DNA from 3 places in the Nonomuraea sp. KM90 genome. Region 1 is predicted to be linked to each of the others. Evidence: riboswitches for the same ligand, from Rfam matches in the RefSeq annotation. Region 1 holds a riboswitch; each other region holds the start of a gene.
The links. Region 1 has a riboswitch for cyclic di-AMP ahead of ACTWPW_RS01540 (C40 family peptidase). Riboswitches for the same ligand answer to the same signal wherever they lie in the genome.
Positions count from the first base shown of each region.

Region 2: linked by a shared signal. The riboswitch ahead of ACTWPW_RS57935 (glycoside hydrolase family 25 protein) and the one ahead of ACTWPW_RS01540 (C40 family peptidase) in region 1 are both predicted to bind cyclic di-AMP.
Region 3: linked by a shared signal. The riboswitch ahead of ACTWPW_RS55630 (CHAP domain-containing protein) and the one ahead of ACTWPW_RS01540 (C40 family peptidase) in region 1 are both predicted to bind cyclic di-AMP.

Region 1 is NZ_JBQQCB010000001.1:256,590-260,791, reverse strand. Features, by position in the region: gene ACTWPW_RS01545 (C40 family peptidase) at 18-920, shown strand; cyclic di-AMP (ydaO/yuaA leader) riboswitch at 1,365-1,529, shown strand; gene ACTWPW_RS01540 (C40 family peptidase) at 1,603-2,124, shown strand; gene ACTWPW_RS01535 (hypothetical protein) at 2,223-3,044, shown strand; gene ACTWPW_RS01530 (M48 family metallopeptidase) at 3,056-4,202, shown strand, end outside.
Region 2 is NZ_JBQQCB010000171.1:11,429-15,630, forward strand. Features, by position in the region: gene ACTWPW_RS57930 (fibronectin type III domain-containing protein) at 1-459, shown strand, start outside; gene ACTWPW_RS57935 (glycoside hydrolase family 25 protein) at 782-1,546, opposite strand; cyclic di-AMP (ydaO/yuaA leader) riboswitch at 1,559-1,703, opposite strand; cyclic di-AMP (ydaO/yuaA leader) riboswitch at 2,127-2,275, shown strand; gene ACTWPW_RS57940 (CHAP domain-containing protein) at 2,288-2,923, shown strand; gene ACTWPW_RS57945 (NAD-dependent epimerase/dehydratase family protein) at 3,029-3,952, opposite strand; gene ACTWPW_RS57950 (TetR/AcrR family transcriptional regulator) at 4,021-4,202, shown strand, end outside.
Region 3 is NZ_JBQQCB010000148.1:8,578-12,779, forward strand. Features, by position in the region: gene ACTWPW_RS55620 (aldo/keto reductase) at 1-306, shown strand, start outside; gene ACTWPW_RS55625 (Gfo/Idh/MocA family protein) at 397-1,350, shown strand; cyclic di-AMP (ydaO/yuaA leader) riboswitch at 1,468-1,605, shown strand; gene ACTWPW_RS55630 (CHAP domain-containing protein) at 1,618-2,322, shown strand; gene ACTWPW_RS55635 (hypothetical protein) at 2,539-2,835, opposite strand; gene ACTWPW_RS55640 (alpha/beta fold hydrolase) at 3,102-3,920, opposite strand; gene ACTWPW_RS55645 (LysR family transcriptional regulator) at 3,979-4,202, shown strand, end outside.

The sequences.
Region 1 (4,202 bases):
GCCCGATGGGAGCGGCGATGGCTGATCCCAAACCCACTCTCGGCCAGGCCAAGGCCAAGCTCGAGAAGCTCAACGACAAGGCTGACAAGGTCGTCGACCGGTTCAACACGGCGAACGAGCGCTACAAGAAGGCCAAGAGCACCTTCACCAAGCTGAACGACAGCTACAAGCGCAAGCTGGAGACGGTCGCGGACCTGCGCGCGCAGGTGATCGGCATGGCCGTCGACAGCTACCAGCTCGGTGAGGACGTCACCTCCTGGCCCGGGATCATGACCTCGGACGACCCCCAGAGCACGCTGTCGGGGCTGGCCGTCGCGGGTCAGCTCGCGCAGGAGCGCGCGGAGAAGCTGGCGGCGTTCGACCGGGAGAACCGCGGGCTGAAGGTCGAGCGCGACAAGGCGCAGGAGGCCCTCGAGGAGGCGGACAAGGAGCGCGACGCGGTCGAGAAGGAGCGCTCGGAGATCCGCAAGCTGATCGTCGACCAGAAGAAGCTGCTGGACAAGCTGGGTGCCTACAACCCCGGCAACCCGAACAGCACGGGCATCAAGTACACGGGCCCGGCCTCGGGGAGCGCGGCGGCGGTGCTGCGGTTCGCGTACGCGCAGGTGGGCAAGCCGTACATCTACGGCGGGACGGGGCCGCGCGGGTACGACTGCTCGGGCCTGACCCAGGCGGCCTGGGCGGCGGCCGGCGTCACGCTGCCGCGTACGACGTGGCAGCAGTGGGCGTGGGGCGCGAGCCGCAAGGTGGACCTCGACTCCCTGCAGCCCGGCGACCTCATCTTCAGCGAGGGCCTGGGCCACGTCAGCATTTACGCGGGCAACGGGCAGATCGTCCACGCGCCGCAGACGGGCGACGTCGTGAAGGTCGTCGCGCTCTCCGCGTACGGCCGCTCCCTGGTCGGCGCGGTCCGCCCGTAACATTTTCGGCTCCCGCCCGACCGGATTTCGGCCTCACATCCGCTTCTACGATGCCACATAGTAGGTGGCGTCTGCCGGCGTGCGATCCGGGGCGGGAGCGTTCCCACGGCGCGAAACGGCCGTCAATTCCTGCGAAAAATGTGACAAACGCGACAAACGACGCCTGACAAGCGCGGGCTGTCAGAAGTGTGAGCAGGGTCACATTTGGATAACGGAACCTGGTGTTCCAGCAGGGGTTTCCTTCCTTACTGGCCCTGCTGTCTGATCTTTACAACCTGACTCGCGCTTTGCCGATCCTTGACCTTTCGGCGTAGCTTCTGGCGTCGTCGCGGTGAACAAGCCATGACACCGCGAACCCGCATCGGTCCCTCCCGATGCGAGACAGAAAAGAATCCGCCGGTCGTCCCCGATATCCCCAGATATCTGCATATCGCAATCAATCGGGGTGACGACCTGCCGAGTCCGTGCAGCCAGGAGGCACGGAGCCGGGGACCCAGCGATCCCACGTTTCCCCAGGGATCAGGGGTGAATCGGCGCGTCATCGCGCCGTAGGGCGACTTCCAGGCCCGAATCCGTCAGCTAACCCGGTAGGCGTTCGTGGAAGACACAAGGAGAAATCCTGTCTACCTCCCTGCAGAACCCCCGCCTGTCCCGCCTTGCCCTGAGCGGCGTAGCGCTCACGATGACCGTGACGGCCGGAGGTCTGATCCTCCCTGCCCCAACGGCTCAGGCGGCGACGACGAGCGAATCGGCCGCTGAGACGGCGAAGGCGGAGACCACCGCCAAGACGTCGACGTCGGCCACGGCAGCCCAGCGACGGGCGGCCAGGATCGCTCGGCAGAAAGCGAAGGCCCGCAAGGCCGTCGCCGTGGCCAAGGATCAGATCGGTGACCCGTACCGTTACGGTGGCACAGGACCTGGTTCGTTTGACTGCTCCGGACTCGTCCAGTTCGCCTGGAAGAGGGCCGGGGTGACGCTCCCGCGCGTGGCGAGCAGCCAGTTCGCCCGCATCAAGAGCAGGATCTCCTGGCGGAACCTCCAGCCGGGTGACCTGATGTTCTTCAGCGGGCTCGGCCACGTGGGCATGTACGTCGGCAAGGGCAAGATGATCCACTCGCCACGGACAGGCGAACGGGTGCGCATCGACAAGCTGGGCGGATGGCGTAAGTCGTCATTCGTCGGCGCGGTCCGTCCCGGCATGTGAAGAAGCCCCGTCCGGATTCCTGGAGACCTTCCTGGATTCGGGCGGGGCTCTCGCGCGTCCGCGGGAGCACTCATGTGGTGGGGCTACGATCGGGCATCGTGTCCGAGCAGGTGAGCCGACGAGCCGCGGTGGCCGGCCTGCTGCTCCTCGCCCTGGCCGGTGGCCCCGAACCCCCGGTCCTGCCCTCGGGGATCCTCGACCTGTGGCCCGGCGGCCGCACGGTCGTCCGGCGCGGTGGTCGGTCCGTCGTCGTCGGCCATGTCAGCTATGTCGGTCAGGGCGCGGGCTCGCTCGACGAGATGGCGCGGCTCGCCGATCGGGCCGGGCTGCGGGTCTCGGCCGTGCTCGGCAGGCCGGTACGCCCCCTGGTCGTCGTCCCTGAGTCCGCCCGCGAGGCCGCCCGGCTGGCCGGCGTGGATCGGCTGGACGGCCTGGCCGCGGTGGCCGACCGCGGGCGGGTGATCGTCGTACCCGAGCTCTTCGCCACCCTCAATCCCACCGGCAGGGACGTCGTGCTCGCCCACGAGCTCACCCACGTCGCCGCCGGCACCGACCACCTCCCCGTCTGGCTCTACGAGGGCTTCGCCGACTACGTCGGCTACCGCGACGCCGGGCTCCCCGTGGCGACGGCCGCCGCCGAGCTGGCCGCCGAGGTCCGCGCCGGGCGCCTGCCGAACGCTTTGCCGGGACCTGCGGCTTTCGCGGCCGACGGGCGGGACCCCGACCGGCTGGCGCGGGCTTACCAGGAGGCCTGGCTGGCGTGTCGCTTCCTGGCTGACCGGTTCGGTGAAGGGACCCTGGTGAGGCTCTACCGTGAAGCTCAGGCGGCCGGCCTCGACCGGGCACTCGCCTCACTGGGGCTCTCCGTCGCCACGCTGACGGCACGGTGGCGCGAATACGTGCGGGATCAGCTCGTGTGAAGGGGAGGCAGATGAGCGAACGGCAGGACGAGGACGACGCGGCACGGCAGGACGAGCCCCCGGACGGCGCACCGGACGGCGCACCGGACGGCGCGATGGCCGCCGTGGGCGTCGGGAAGCCGGGCCCCGGGCGGCCGGGCGCCGGGCGGCCGGAGGGTGCGGCCACGGCGGCGGGGACGGCCGGACACGGCGGCGGGGCGGCCGCCGGGGAACCGGCCAGTGAGGCGGCGGGTGAGGCGGCCAGTGGGGCGGCCAGTGGGGCGGCTCGTGGGGCGGCTCGTGGGGCGGCTCGTGGGGCGGCTCGTGGGGCGGCTCCTGAGACGGTCCTCCAGGGTGCCGGAGAGGCGGTGCCGGGCGAGCCCGGGGCCCGGACCCGAGCCGGAGCCCGAGCGTGGACACGAGACGGTGGGGAGACGCCCGTGAACGGAGGGCCGCCCGCCGGGGAGAGCGGGCTGAGGCGGCAGGCCGCCGTCGCGCTGGTGCTCCTCGGCGTCGTGATCCTGGCGGTGACCGCCTTCACCACTCCGTGGCACGTGCTGACCGGCGGGCCGCCCGATCCGGCCCGCGACTTCACCGCCGCCCAGATCGCCAGGGCGGAGGCGTTCGACGCGGCCACGAGCCTGCCGAGCTACCTGTCGCTCGCGCTCACGATCGTCTTCGCCGGGCTCCTGCTCGCCACCCCGCTCGGGGCCAGGGCGGTGGGGTGGCTCAAGGGCCCCTGGTGGGTGCGGGTGATCCTCGGCGTCGTGGTCATCACCGCGATCGTCGAGCTGGTCAGGTGGCCGCTGGGCGCCTGGTTCGAGACGATCATGCGCGACTACGGCCTGTCCACCCAGGACTGGGCCGGCTGGGCGGGCGACCGGCTGAAGAACCTGGGCGTGGAGGTGTTCCTGCTCTGCGTGATGCTGACGGCCCTGGTGGCGCTGGCCCGCAAGGTGCGGCGGTGGTGGATCCCCGCCGCGGTGGGGGCGTTCGCGCTGACGGTGGTGGCGTCGTTCGTGTACCCGGTGGTGTTCGAGCCGATGTTCAACGACTTCACCTCCATGCCGCAGGGCGCGCTGCGGACGAAGCTGCTCGACATGGCCGAGCGGGACGGCGTGCCGGTCGAGGACGTGCTGGTGGCCGACGCCTCGCGCAGGACGACGGCGCTCAACGCGT
Region 2 (4,202 bases), on a different contig from region 1:
GCGGGCCTGGTCGTGGACGACTTCGACGGCAACCCGGCGTACCCGTCCGCCGCCCGCAACGACCTCCGCAGGTGGACCGGCGGCAACTGCTTCCTCAACGGCGGCGGCTCCGGCGCCGTGTCCGGCGGGGCGCTCAGCCTGCGGTACGACAACTGCGGCTGGTTCGGCAGCGACGTGTACACCGACCTGTCCGCGTACACCCATCTCGTCGTCCGGATCAAGGGCGCGGCAGGGGGCGAGCAGGCCCACTTCCACCTCGGCCTCGGCGGGGTGACCAAGGCGTTCGGCGACTTCACGCTCGACGGCGGCGGCCGTCCGGCCATCACCACCGCGTACAAGGACATCAGGCTTCCGATGTCCGCGAACGGGATCAACCGCGCGTCCCCCGGACAGCTCGCGATGGGCTTCTGGTACGGCGGCAACAGCACCGTCACCATCGACTCACTCACCTTCGAGTGACCCACCGGGAGGCCGGGATCGGGCTGCCGCTCCCGGCCTTCCGGCCGCCCCGACCGTCTCAGCGGGGCGGCGCACCGTTCGCGGCGACGCGCTGCCCGGCCCCGCCCCGGCCTCGCTCGCCACCGCCGCCCTGCTCTTCGTCGCGGCGGCGAGTCGTCCTGCGGCGCACGTCCTGCGGTGCTTGCTCTGCGGTGCTTGCTCTGCGGTGCTTGCTCTGCGGTGCTTGCTCTGCGGTGCTTGCTCTGCGGTGCTTGCTCTGCGGTGCTTGCTCTGCGGCGCGTGCCCTCCCAGGCGGAAGGGCAGACGGGAAGGCACGCGCCGGTCAGGCGGCGTGCCTGCCCAGGTCGCGCAGCTGGCCGGGGGTCAGCGCGGAGACGTTCTGGTCGATGGGGGAGTCGGTGTACTGGTGGATGGTCCAGGACTTCCAGTCGGCGGGCGGGGTGAGCGCGCCCTTGGCCCGGCTGTAGTGGGCGACCCACAGGGGATATTCGGCCAGGCCCTTGCCGTACGTGTCGGCGAAGTTCCAGCCGCTGTAGAACATCGGGGTGATCCCGGTCCTGGCCTTCACGTGTGACAGCCACGCCTTGGCCCACGCGTTCACCTGGGCGACGGACCTGTCGTCGGTCGTCTCCAGGTCCAGGACCAGCAGGTCGCCGGCCTTGGCGGGCTGGGCGTTCACCACGGACAGGAAGTGCTCGGCCTCGGCGATGGGGTCGTTGCCGGGGTGCCCGAAGTGGTACGCGCCGCGCACGATGCCCTTGTCGCCCAGCTCACGCCAGTGCCGGGCGAACGAGGCGTCGCGGAAGCCGGTGCCCTCGGTGGCCTTGATGATGCCGAACTGGGCGGGGCTGGCGGCCCAGTCGTACTGGGGCTCGTAGTTGGAGATGTCCAGGCCGTACGTGAGCTGCTGGGTCCTGTGCTGGGTCGCCTGCACGGTGGTGCCGTGACCGGTGGGCGAGGCGAGCACCGTACCGGTCGCGCCGGTGACGGCGGTGGTCGCGGCCAGGATCACGCCTCCGACGGCCAGCGCGAAGAGCTCGGCGGGGCGGCGGTTCCTGACGATCGCGGCAAGCTGAGGCTTGAGCATGGGGATGTCGACTCCTTCTTCCATGCCGCCTACCGGGTTAGCTGACGGGTTCGGGACTGGAAGTCGCCCCTACGGGCGCGGCTCGGGCCGGCGTCCGATTCACCCCGAAGAGTGGATCCCCGGCTCCGCGGGGTCGCGGATTCGGCGGGCGCGGCGGACCGCGCCCAGTAAAGGTACAGATCTCCCTAAAGTGGGAGCAAGTATGGCAAAGCGAAGCCCCATGTTCGTCGGCGGGAACGAGCCCGAAAAGCCGCGCCGGCAAGGGCTTCCGGGGCTGGGTAAAGTTTCCGGCGCCGCCCTGGTCGCCGGTCCGGAACGGCTGTGACTTGTGATACTCGTGATGCGACCTCTTTTGCCCTCCTAAACCCCGTCCACCATGCTGCTTGGGTAAAGAATTGTGTCGCGATCGCCTATGTCACAGGGGATCCTGTTGCCTTTCCCAGGGCCCGGCTTGCATCTTTCTATGCGATTCGCTTACCTTTGAGGACTCAAGGCGTACGACCTGCCGACAAGCACTTGTCGCGTGACGCCGTTCATTTGTCGAGACCGCGTCTCACCAGCACGGACGTGCAGGGATGTGTGACGCGGCCCGCCGAATCCGTGAATGCAGCGGAACCGGGGACCCACCTTTTTTCGGGGTGAATCGGCGCGCTCTGATCCGAGCGCTCCGTAGGGCACTTCCACGCCCGAACCCGTCAGCTAACCCGGTAGGCGGCATGGAAGCGAGGAGCAATCCAAGTAATGGCCAAGTACACCCTTTCCCGTGCCCTGAAGCCCGCGAGCCTCACCCGGTTCGCCGTCGGGGCGGCCGTGGCGGCGGGTGCCGTTCTCGCCGCCGGTCCGGCCTTCGCCGCCGACGACTCCCAGGCGCAGAAGTCCGCGGGTCAGGTGTCCGCGCAGTCGGTGCTGAAGGTCGCCGAGTCGCAGATCGGCGTGGCCGAGAACGCCGCGGGCGGTGGCACCCCGTTCCACAGCTGGTACATGTCCTCGCCCCGGGCGCAGGAGACCATCACCCGTGACGGCGGGAGTGTGCGGGCCTACGCCAACGCTCCGTGGTGCGCCATGTTCGTCTCCTGGGTCGGCGAGAAGGCCGGCGTCCGCCCCAGCATGGGCTGGGACGCCTACACCGTCACCTATGCCAAGTGGTTCCAGACCAACCAGCACTGGGGCACGACCGCCAAGCCCGGCGCCGTCGTCTTCTTCGACTGGAACGGCAAGAGCACCACGGGCATCGACCACGTGGGCCTGGTCAAGCAGGACAACGGCAACGGCACGATCACCACGATCGAGGGCAACACCGGCAACGGCAAGGTCGAGCAGCGCATCCGGCCCAAGTCCCAGGTCGTCGGCTACGGCTACCCCCAGTACAAGGCCTGATCCCAGGCAGGCCGCACGCTCCTTGCCAGGTGCGATGGTCAAGGGACAACGGGTGGCGCAGGAGAGATCCTGCGCCACCCGTTGTGTTCGCTCCGGGAGAGCGGGCTACGCGTGCTGCCGATACCAGTCGAGCGTCGCGGCCACGCCCGCCGGGTGCGGGGTGACGTCGACCGGTCCGAACGCCTTCCGGAAGGCCGAGTCGTCGGAGACGAACGGCCGGTCCCGCTGGTACCAGGTCTCCCCGAACTCGCGGACCATGGGGTGGAACAGCCCGACGAGGCGCTGCATCCCCCGCCCGAGCCCGGCGCTCTTCGGCGTGCCGCCGGCCGCGGCCCACACGAGGTCGAGGAAGGCGCGGCCGGTGATGGGCTCGGCGGCGGGCAGGTGCCAGGCGCGCCCGTCCGCCTCGGCGCGCTCGCCGAGGGTGACCAGCCCGGCGGCGGTGTCGGGCAGGTAGGCGATGGTGTGCGGCTGGTCGAGGTCGCCGACCCAGCGGGCGGTCTTGCCGGCCAGGGCGGCGGCGAAGACGGTCGGGCCGATGACGGTGTTGACGCCTCCGGGGCCGTAGTAGTCGGAGGCCCGTCCGAGGGTGGCGCGGATGCGCCCGGCCCGGTGGGCGTCGAGGATCAGGTCGTCGACCTCGATGCGGGCGCGGCCTTTGGGATTGGTGGCGGCGTACGGCAGGTCTTCGGTCATGGGGCCGGTCACGGGGCCGTAGACGTACAGGTTGTCGGCCATGACCAGCTTCGCACCGGCGGCCTCCACCCCGGCGAGGACCGTCCTGGTGAAATCGGGGAACTCCGCGGCCCAGCTTGCGTAGTTCGGTTGCGCGCACTGGTACACCACGGCGGCACCCTGGCAGGCGGCGATGGCGCCCTCGGTGGTGGTGACGTCGGCCCGCAGCTCGTGGGGGCCGGGGTTCGCGCTCCGGCTGACGGCGCGGACCCGGCGGCCCCGGGCGGTGAGCTCGGCGACGACGGCCGAGCCGATCGCGCCGGTCGCGCCAAGGACGACATGCAGGTCGGACATGGTGCTGGTCCCTTCCGAAGGGGTTTCAAACCGTTGTTATATAACAACGTTATGATAAGCTGGCCACTATGGCAAGACCGAGAAAGCGCGACCACCAGGAGCTTCGCCACGAGCTCGTCGACGCCGCCGGCCGGCTCCTGGCCTCCGAGGGCCCGGCCGCGCTGACCACCCGCCGCGTCGCACAGCAGGCAGGCGTGTCCACCATGGCCGTCTACCAGCTCTTCGGCGACAAGGCGGGCCTCGTCCGCGA
Region 3 (4,202 bases), on a different contig from region 1:
TTCCACGAGGCCAACGGCATCCTCACCGAGGCGTGGAGCCCGCTCGGGCAGGGCAAGGGGCTGCTCGCGGACCCGGCGCTGGCGGTGCTGTCGGAGAAGTACGGCAAGACGCCCGCGCAGATCGTGCTCCGGTGGCACCTGCAGCTCGGCAACGTGGTCATCCCCAAGTCCGTGACGCCCGCGCGGATCGCCGAGAACATCGACGTGTTCAGCTTCATCCTCGACGCCGAGGACATGGCGGCCATCGGCGCGATGAACAGGAGCAGGCGCATCGGCCCCGATCCCGAGACTTTCAACATGACGTGAGTGACCGGAGTGGCTCATGTGACGTAAAGGAATTACCGTTACATGACGCCGCCATAAGTCACCTTTTACCGTCCGTATACGATCTGCCGCGTGCAAGATTTCACATGGGGAATTGCGGCGACCGGCGGCATCGCGCGTACCGTGGGGGCCGCCATCGTGGCGGAGCCCGGGATGCGGGTGGCCGCCGTCGGATCCAGGAACCTCGCCAGGGCGCAGGCCCTGGCCACGACTTTGGGGGCGGAGTCGGCGTACGGCTCTTATGAGCAGCTGTGCGCCGACCCGGCGGTGGACGCGATCTACGTCGCGACGCCGCACGCGCAGCACCTGCGGGTGGCCGAGGCCGCCATCGCCGCGGGCAAGGCCGTGCTCTGCGAGAAGCCGCTGGCGGCGACCGTGGACGACGCGGAGAAGATGGTGCGCCTGGCGCGCGAGGCGGGCGTGTTCCTGATGGAGGCCATGTGGATGAGGTTCAACCCCCTCATCCGGCGGATCGCGACCGACCCGCGCTTCGGCGAGATCCGCTCCGTGCAGGCCAGTTTCGGCTTCGCCCTGCCGTACGACCCGGCGCACCGGCTGTGGGCGCCGGAGCTGGGCGGCGGCGCGCTGCTCGACCTGGGGATCTACCCGTTCGGCCTGGCCCAGCTCCTCCTGGGCATGCCCGCTGACCTGCGCATCACCGGCTCCCTGGCCCCGAACGGGGTGGACGCGGAGGCGGCCGGCGTATTGCTCTACCCCGGTGGCAGGCATGCTCTCGTGGCCACCTCATTGCTGGGGAATTACCCTAACCAGGCCAGTGTTGTAGGTACTCAGATGCGGGCGGACATCCAGGCGCCGTTCTGGGCCCCGCAGCGGATCCTGCTCACCGGGCCCTCCATGGAGCCGGAAGAGCACGTGCTCGATCCGGCGGACAACGGATACGCCGGAGAGCTCCGCGAAGTCCGCGCCGCCACGGCCGAAGGCAGGACCGAATCCTCGATCATGCCGCTTGACGAATCCCTTGCCATGATGGGGCTTCTGGCCGACGCACGCAGGCAACTTGCCTAGCCGCGCTTTTATGGATTTGTAATCCTCTTGCCTCATGTATTACCTTATGGGGCAACTTGAGGCATACGTCCGGTTTGTCCGGCTATGTCTGACCATCGCACGACAAATCACAGGATCGCCCTGTGACCGCTGAATCCGCGTCCGCGCGGAACCGGGGACCCATGTCCTTTGGGGTGAATCGGCACTCCGGTGCCGTAGGGCAGCTTCCACGCCCGAACCCGTCAGCTAACCCGGTAAGCGGCATGGAAGCAAGGAGTAACCCCCTCGATGGCCAAGCACCGTATTTCCGCTGCCTCGAAGACCACCATCGCCCGCGCCGTCCTCGGCGCCACCGTCATCGCCTCGGCCCTCGGCGCCAACGCCGTAGCCGCCAATGCCGACACCGCCACCGGCGTCGCCGCGGCCACCGCCGCCAGGCACCCGGACACCGCCATCGCCGCCCACAAGGCCGGCGACAGGGTGGAGGAGACCAAGGTCAACGTCACCGCGGACCAGGTCCTCGCCCTCGCCAGGGCCCAGGTCGGTACCTCCGAGAACGCCTACGGCGGCGGCACCAAGTACCAGCAGTGGTACGCCGCCTCCAAGCGCGCCGCCGAGACCGTCGCCCGTGACGGCGGCAACCGCGCCGCGTACCTGAACGCCGCCTGGTGCTCGATGTTCGTCTCCTGGGTCGGCGAGCAGACCGGCGCCCGCCCGCAGGTCGGCTGGGACGCCTACACCGTCGCCCACGCCAAGTGGTTCGCCGCGAACCACCGCTTCGGCACCGTCGCCAAGCCCGGCGCCGTGGTCTTCTTCTCCTGGGACGGCGGCAAGAGCCTCAGCGACATCCAGCACGTCGGGTTCGTCGTGAAGGACAACCAGAACGGCACCATCTCCACGATCGAGGGCAACACCGGCAACGGCCGGGTCGAGGAGCGCATCCGTCCGAAGTCCAAGGTCTTCGGTTACGGCTACCCGCAGTACCGCGCCTGACGGACTCTGGCTGAGGGGGTTCCCCCGCCTTCCCTGAACTCGACGAGCACGCGTCCCCGAATGGGACGCGCGCTCGTCGCGTTTCCCGGCTTCCCCCGGCGATGCCGATGCCCGCCATGAGCGTGCCGGGCACCGGTCCTCGGCGTGGCGGCATGCTCACCAGCACCCCTGCTCGGGCGCCGGCGGGCCTCGCGATGACCCGCGGCGCTCCCCGCGTCACAGCCCGTCGGCCGCCGTGAAGGCGTCGCGCTGGATGGCATGCAGCTCGGCGTACGGGCCGGGGCGGGCGACGAGGTCGTCGTGGGTGCCACGCTGGACGACCCGGCCGCCGTCGAGCACGACGATCAGGTCCGCCGTCCGCACCGTGGGGAAGCGGTGGGTGACCAGCAGCGTGACGGTCCAGGGGTGGCGGCGGGCGGCCTCGGCGTAGCGGGCGAAGACGGCGCTCTCGGCCGGGGCGTCGAGGGAGGCGGTCGGCTCGTCCAGCACCAGCAGGAGCGGGGCCTCCCGCATCGAGCAACGCGATCAGCGGCGCGGCGCCGCCGTGGGAGACCAGCCGGCCGAGCGGCACCGTGCCGAGCGGGCCCAGCGTTGCCGCGCCCGCACCGAACAGGCCGAACGGCACCAGGCGGCAGGGCCCGGCCAGCGGCAGCAGGCCGGCGAGACGGACAGCCCTCACGCCAATCCAATGCGATCACATTGGTATGCCATGTGCCCGACGGTAACCCCGCCGCGCTCGGCGGGTCAAACCGATGCGGGCACATCGGGATAAGCCCGGCTCACTCCAGGAAGAACGCGGCCAGCGCCCCGGCGACCCCGTCCGGGTCGTTCTCCATCGGGATGTGACCCGCCTTCGGGATGCGCACCAGCCTGGTGGCGGGCATCTCGGCGGCGAACCGCTCGGCCTGCCGCACCTGCTGGAACTGGTCGTCCTCACCCCAGACCAGCAGCTTCGGCGTACGGTCGGCCCGCAGCGCCGGGACCAGGTCGAGCGTGTAACGGCTGTCGGCCGCGCCCGCCAGGGCCAGCCACGACCGGCAGACCCGCGGGTCGGTCCAGGGGTCGAGGTAGTCGGCCAGCTCCTCCTCCGTCGCCGGACGGGCCAGCGCGGCACCTACGGCGATGCGGCGCGCGGCCAGCACGTCCTCGGCGGTCGTCGCGGCGGCCACCGCCGGGTCGCGGTAGCGGGCCACCGCGGCCACCGGCCAGGAGTCGTACGTGACCGAGTTGACCAGCGCCAGCCTGCGCACCCGCACCGGCCCCGCGGCCAGCAGGTGCTGCGCGACCGCGCCCCCGATGTCGTGCCCGGCCACGGCCACCGGCTCCTCCGCCCCCACCGCCGCCGCGAAGCGGGCCACCCACTCCGCCAGCGCCGGAACGGCCGCCGTCTCGACCGTCAACTCCCCCTCCGAGCGCCCCAGACCGGGCAGGTCGACCGCGACCGGCCGCAGCCCGGCCGCGGCCAGCCGGTCGATCACGGGCGCCCAGACCCGGCTCCAGTACGTGCCGTGCAGCAGCAGCACCATCGGGCCCCGCTCCCCGGCCGTCAGATAGCCGGCCCGCCGCCCGTCTACGTCAATCGTCTCTCGCGTGGTCATGGCATAACCATCGTGTTCTGCTCCAGCCCCGGTCAAATACCAACTAGGGTATGTCGGCATGACATTGGCGCAGCTCAGAGTGCTCGTCGCGGTCGCCGACCACGCCGGCTTCACCACCGCCGCCGACCACCTCGGCATGTCCCAGCCCGCCGTCAGCCGCGCCGTCGCCACGCTGGAGCGCGAGCTCGGGGCGACCCTGTTCGTCCGCCACCGCGACGGCATCGCCCTCACCGAGGCCGGCCGCCGCGCGCTCGCCCGGGCCCGCGAGGCCCTGCGGCACTT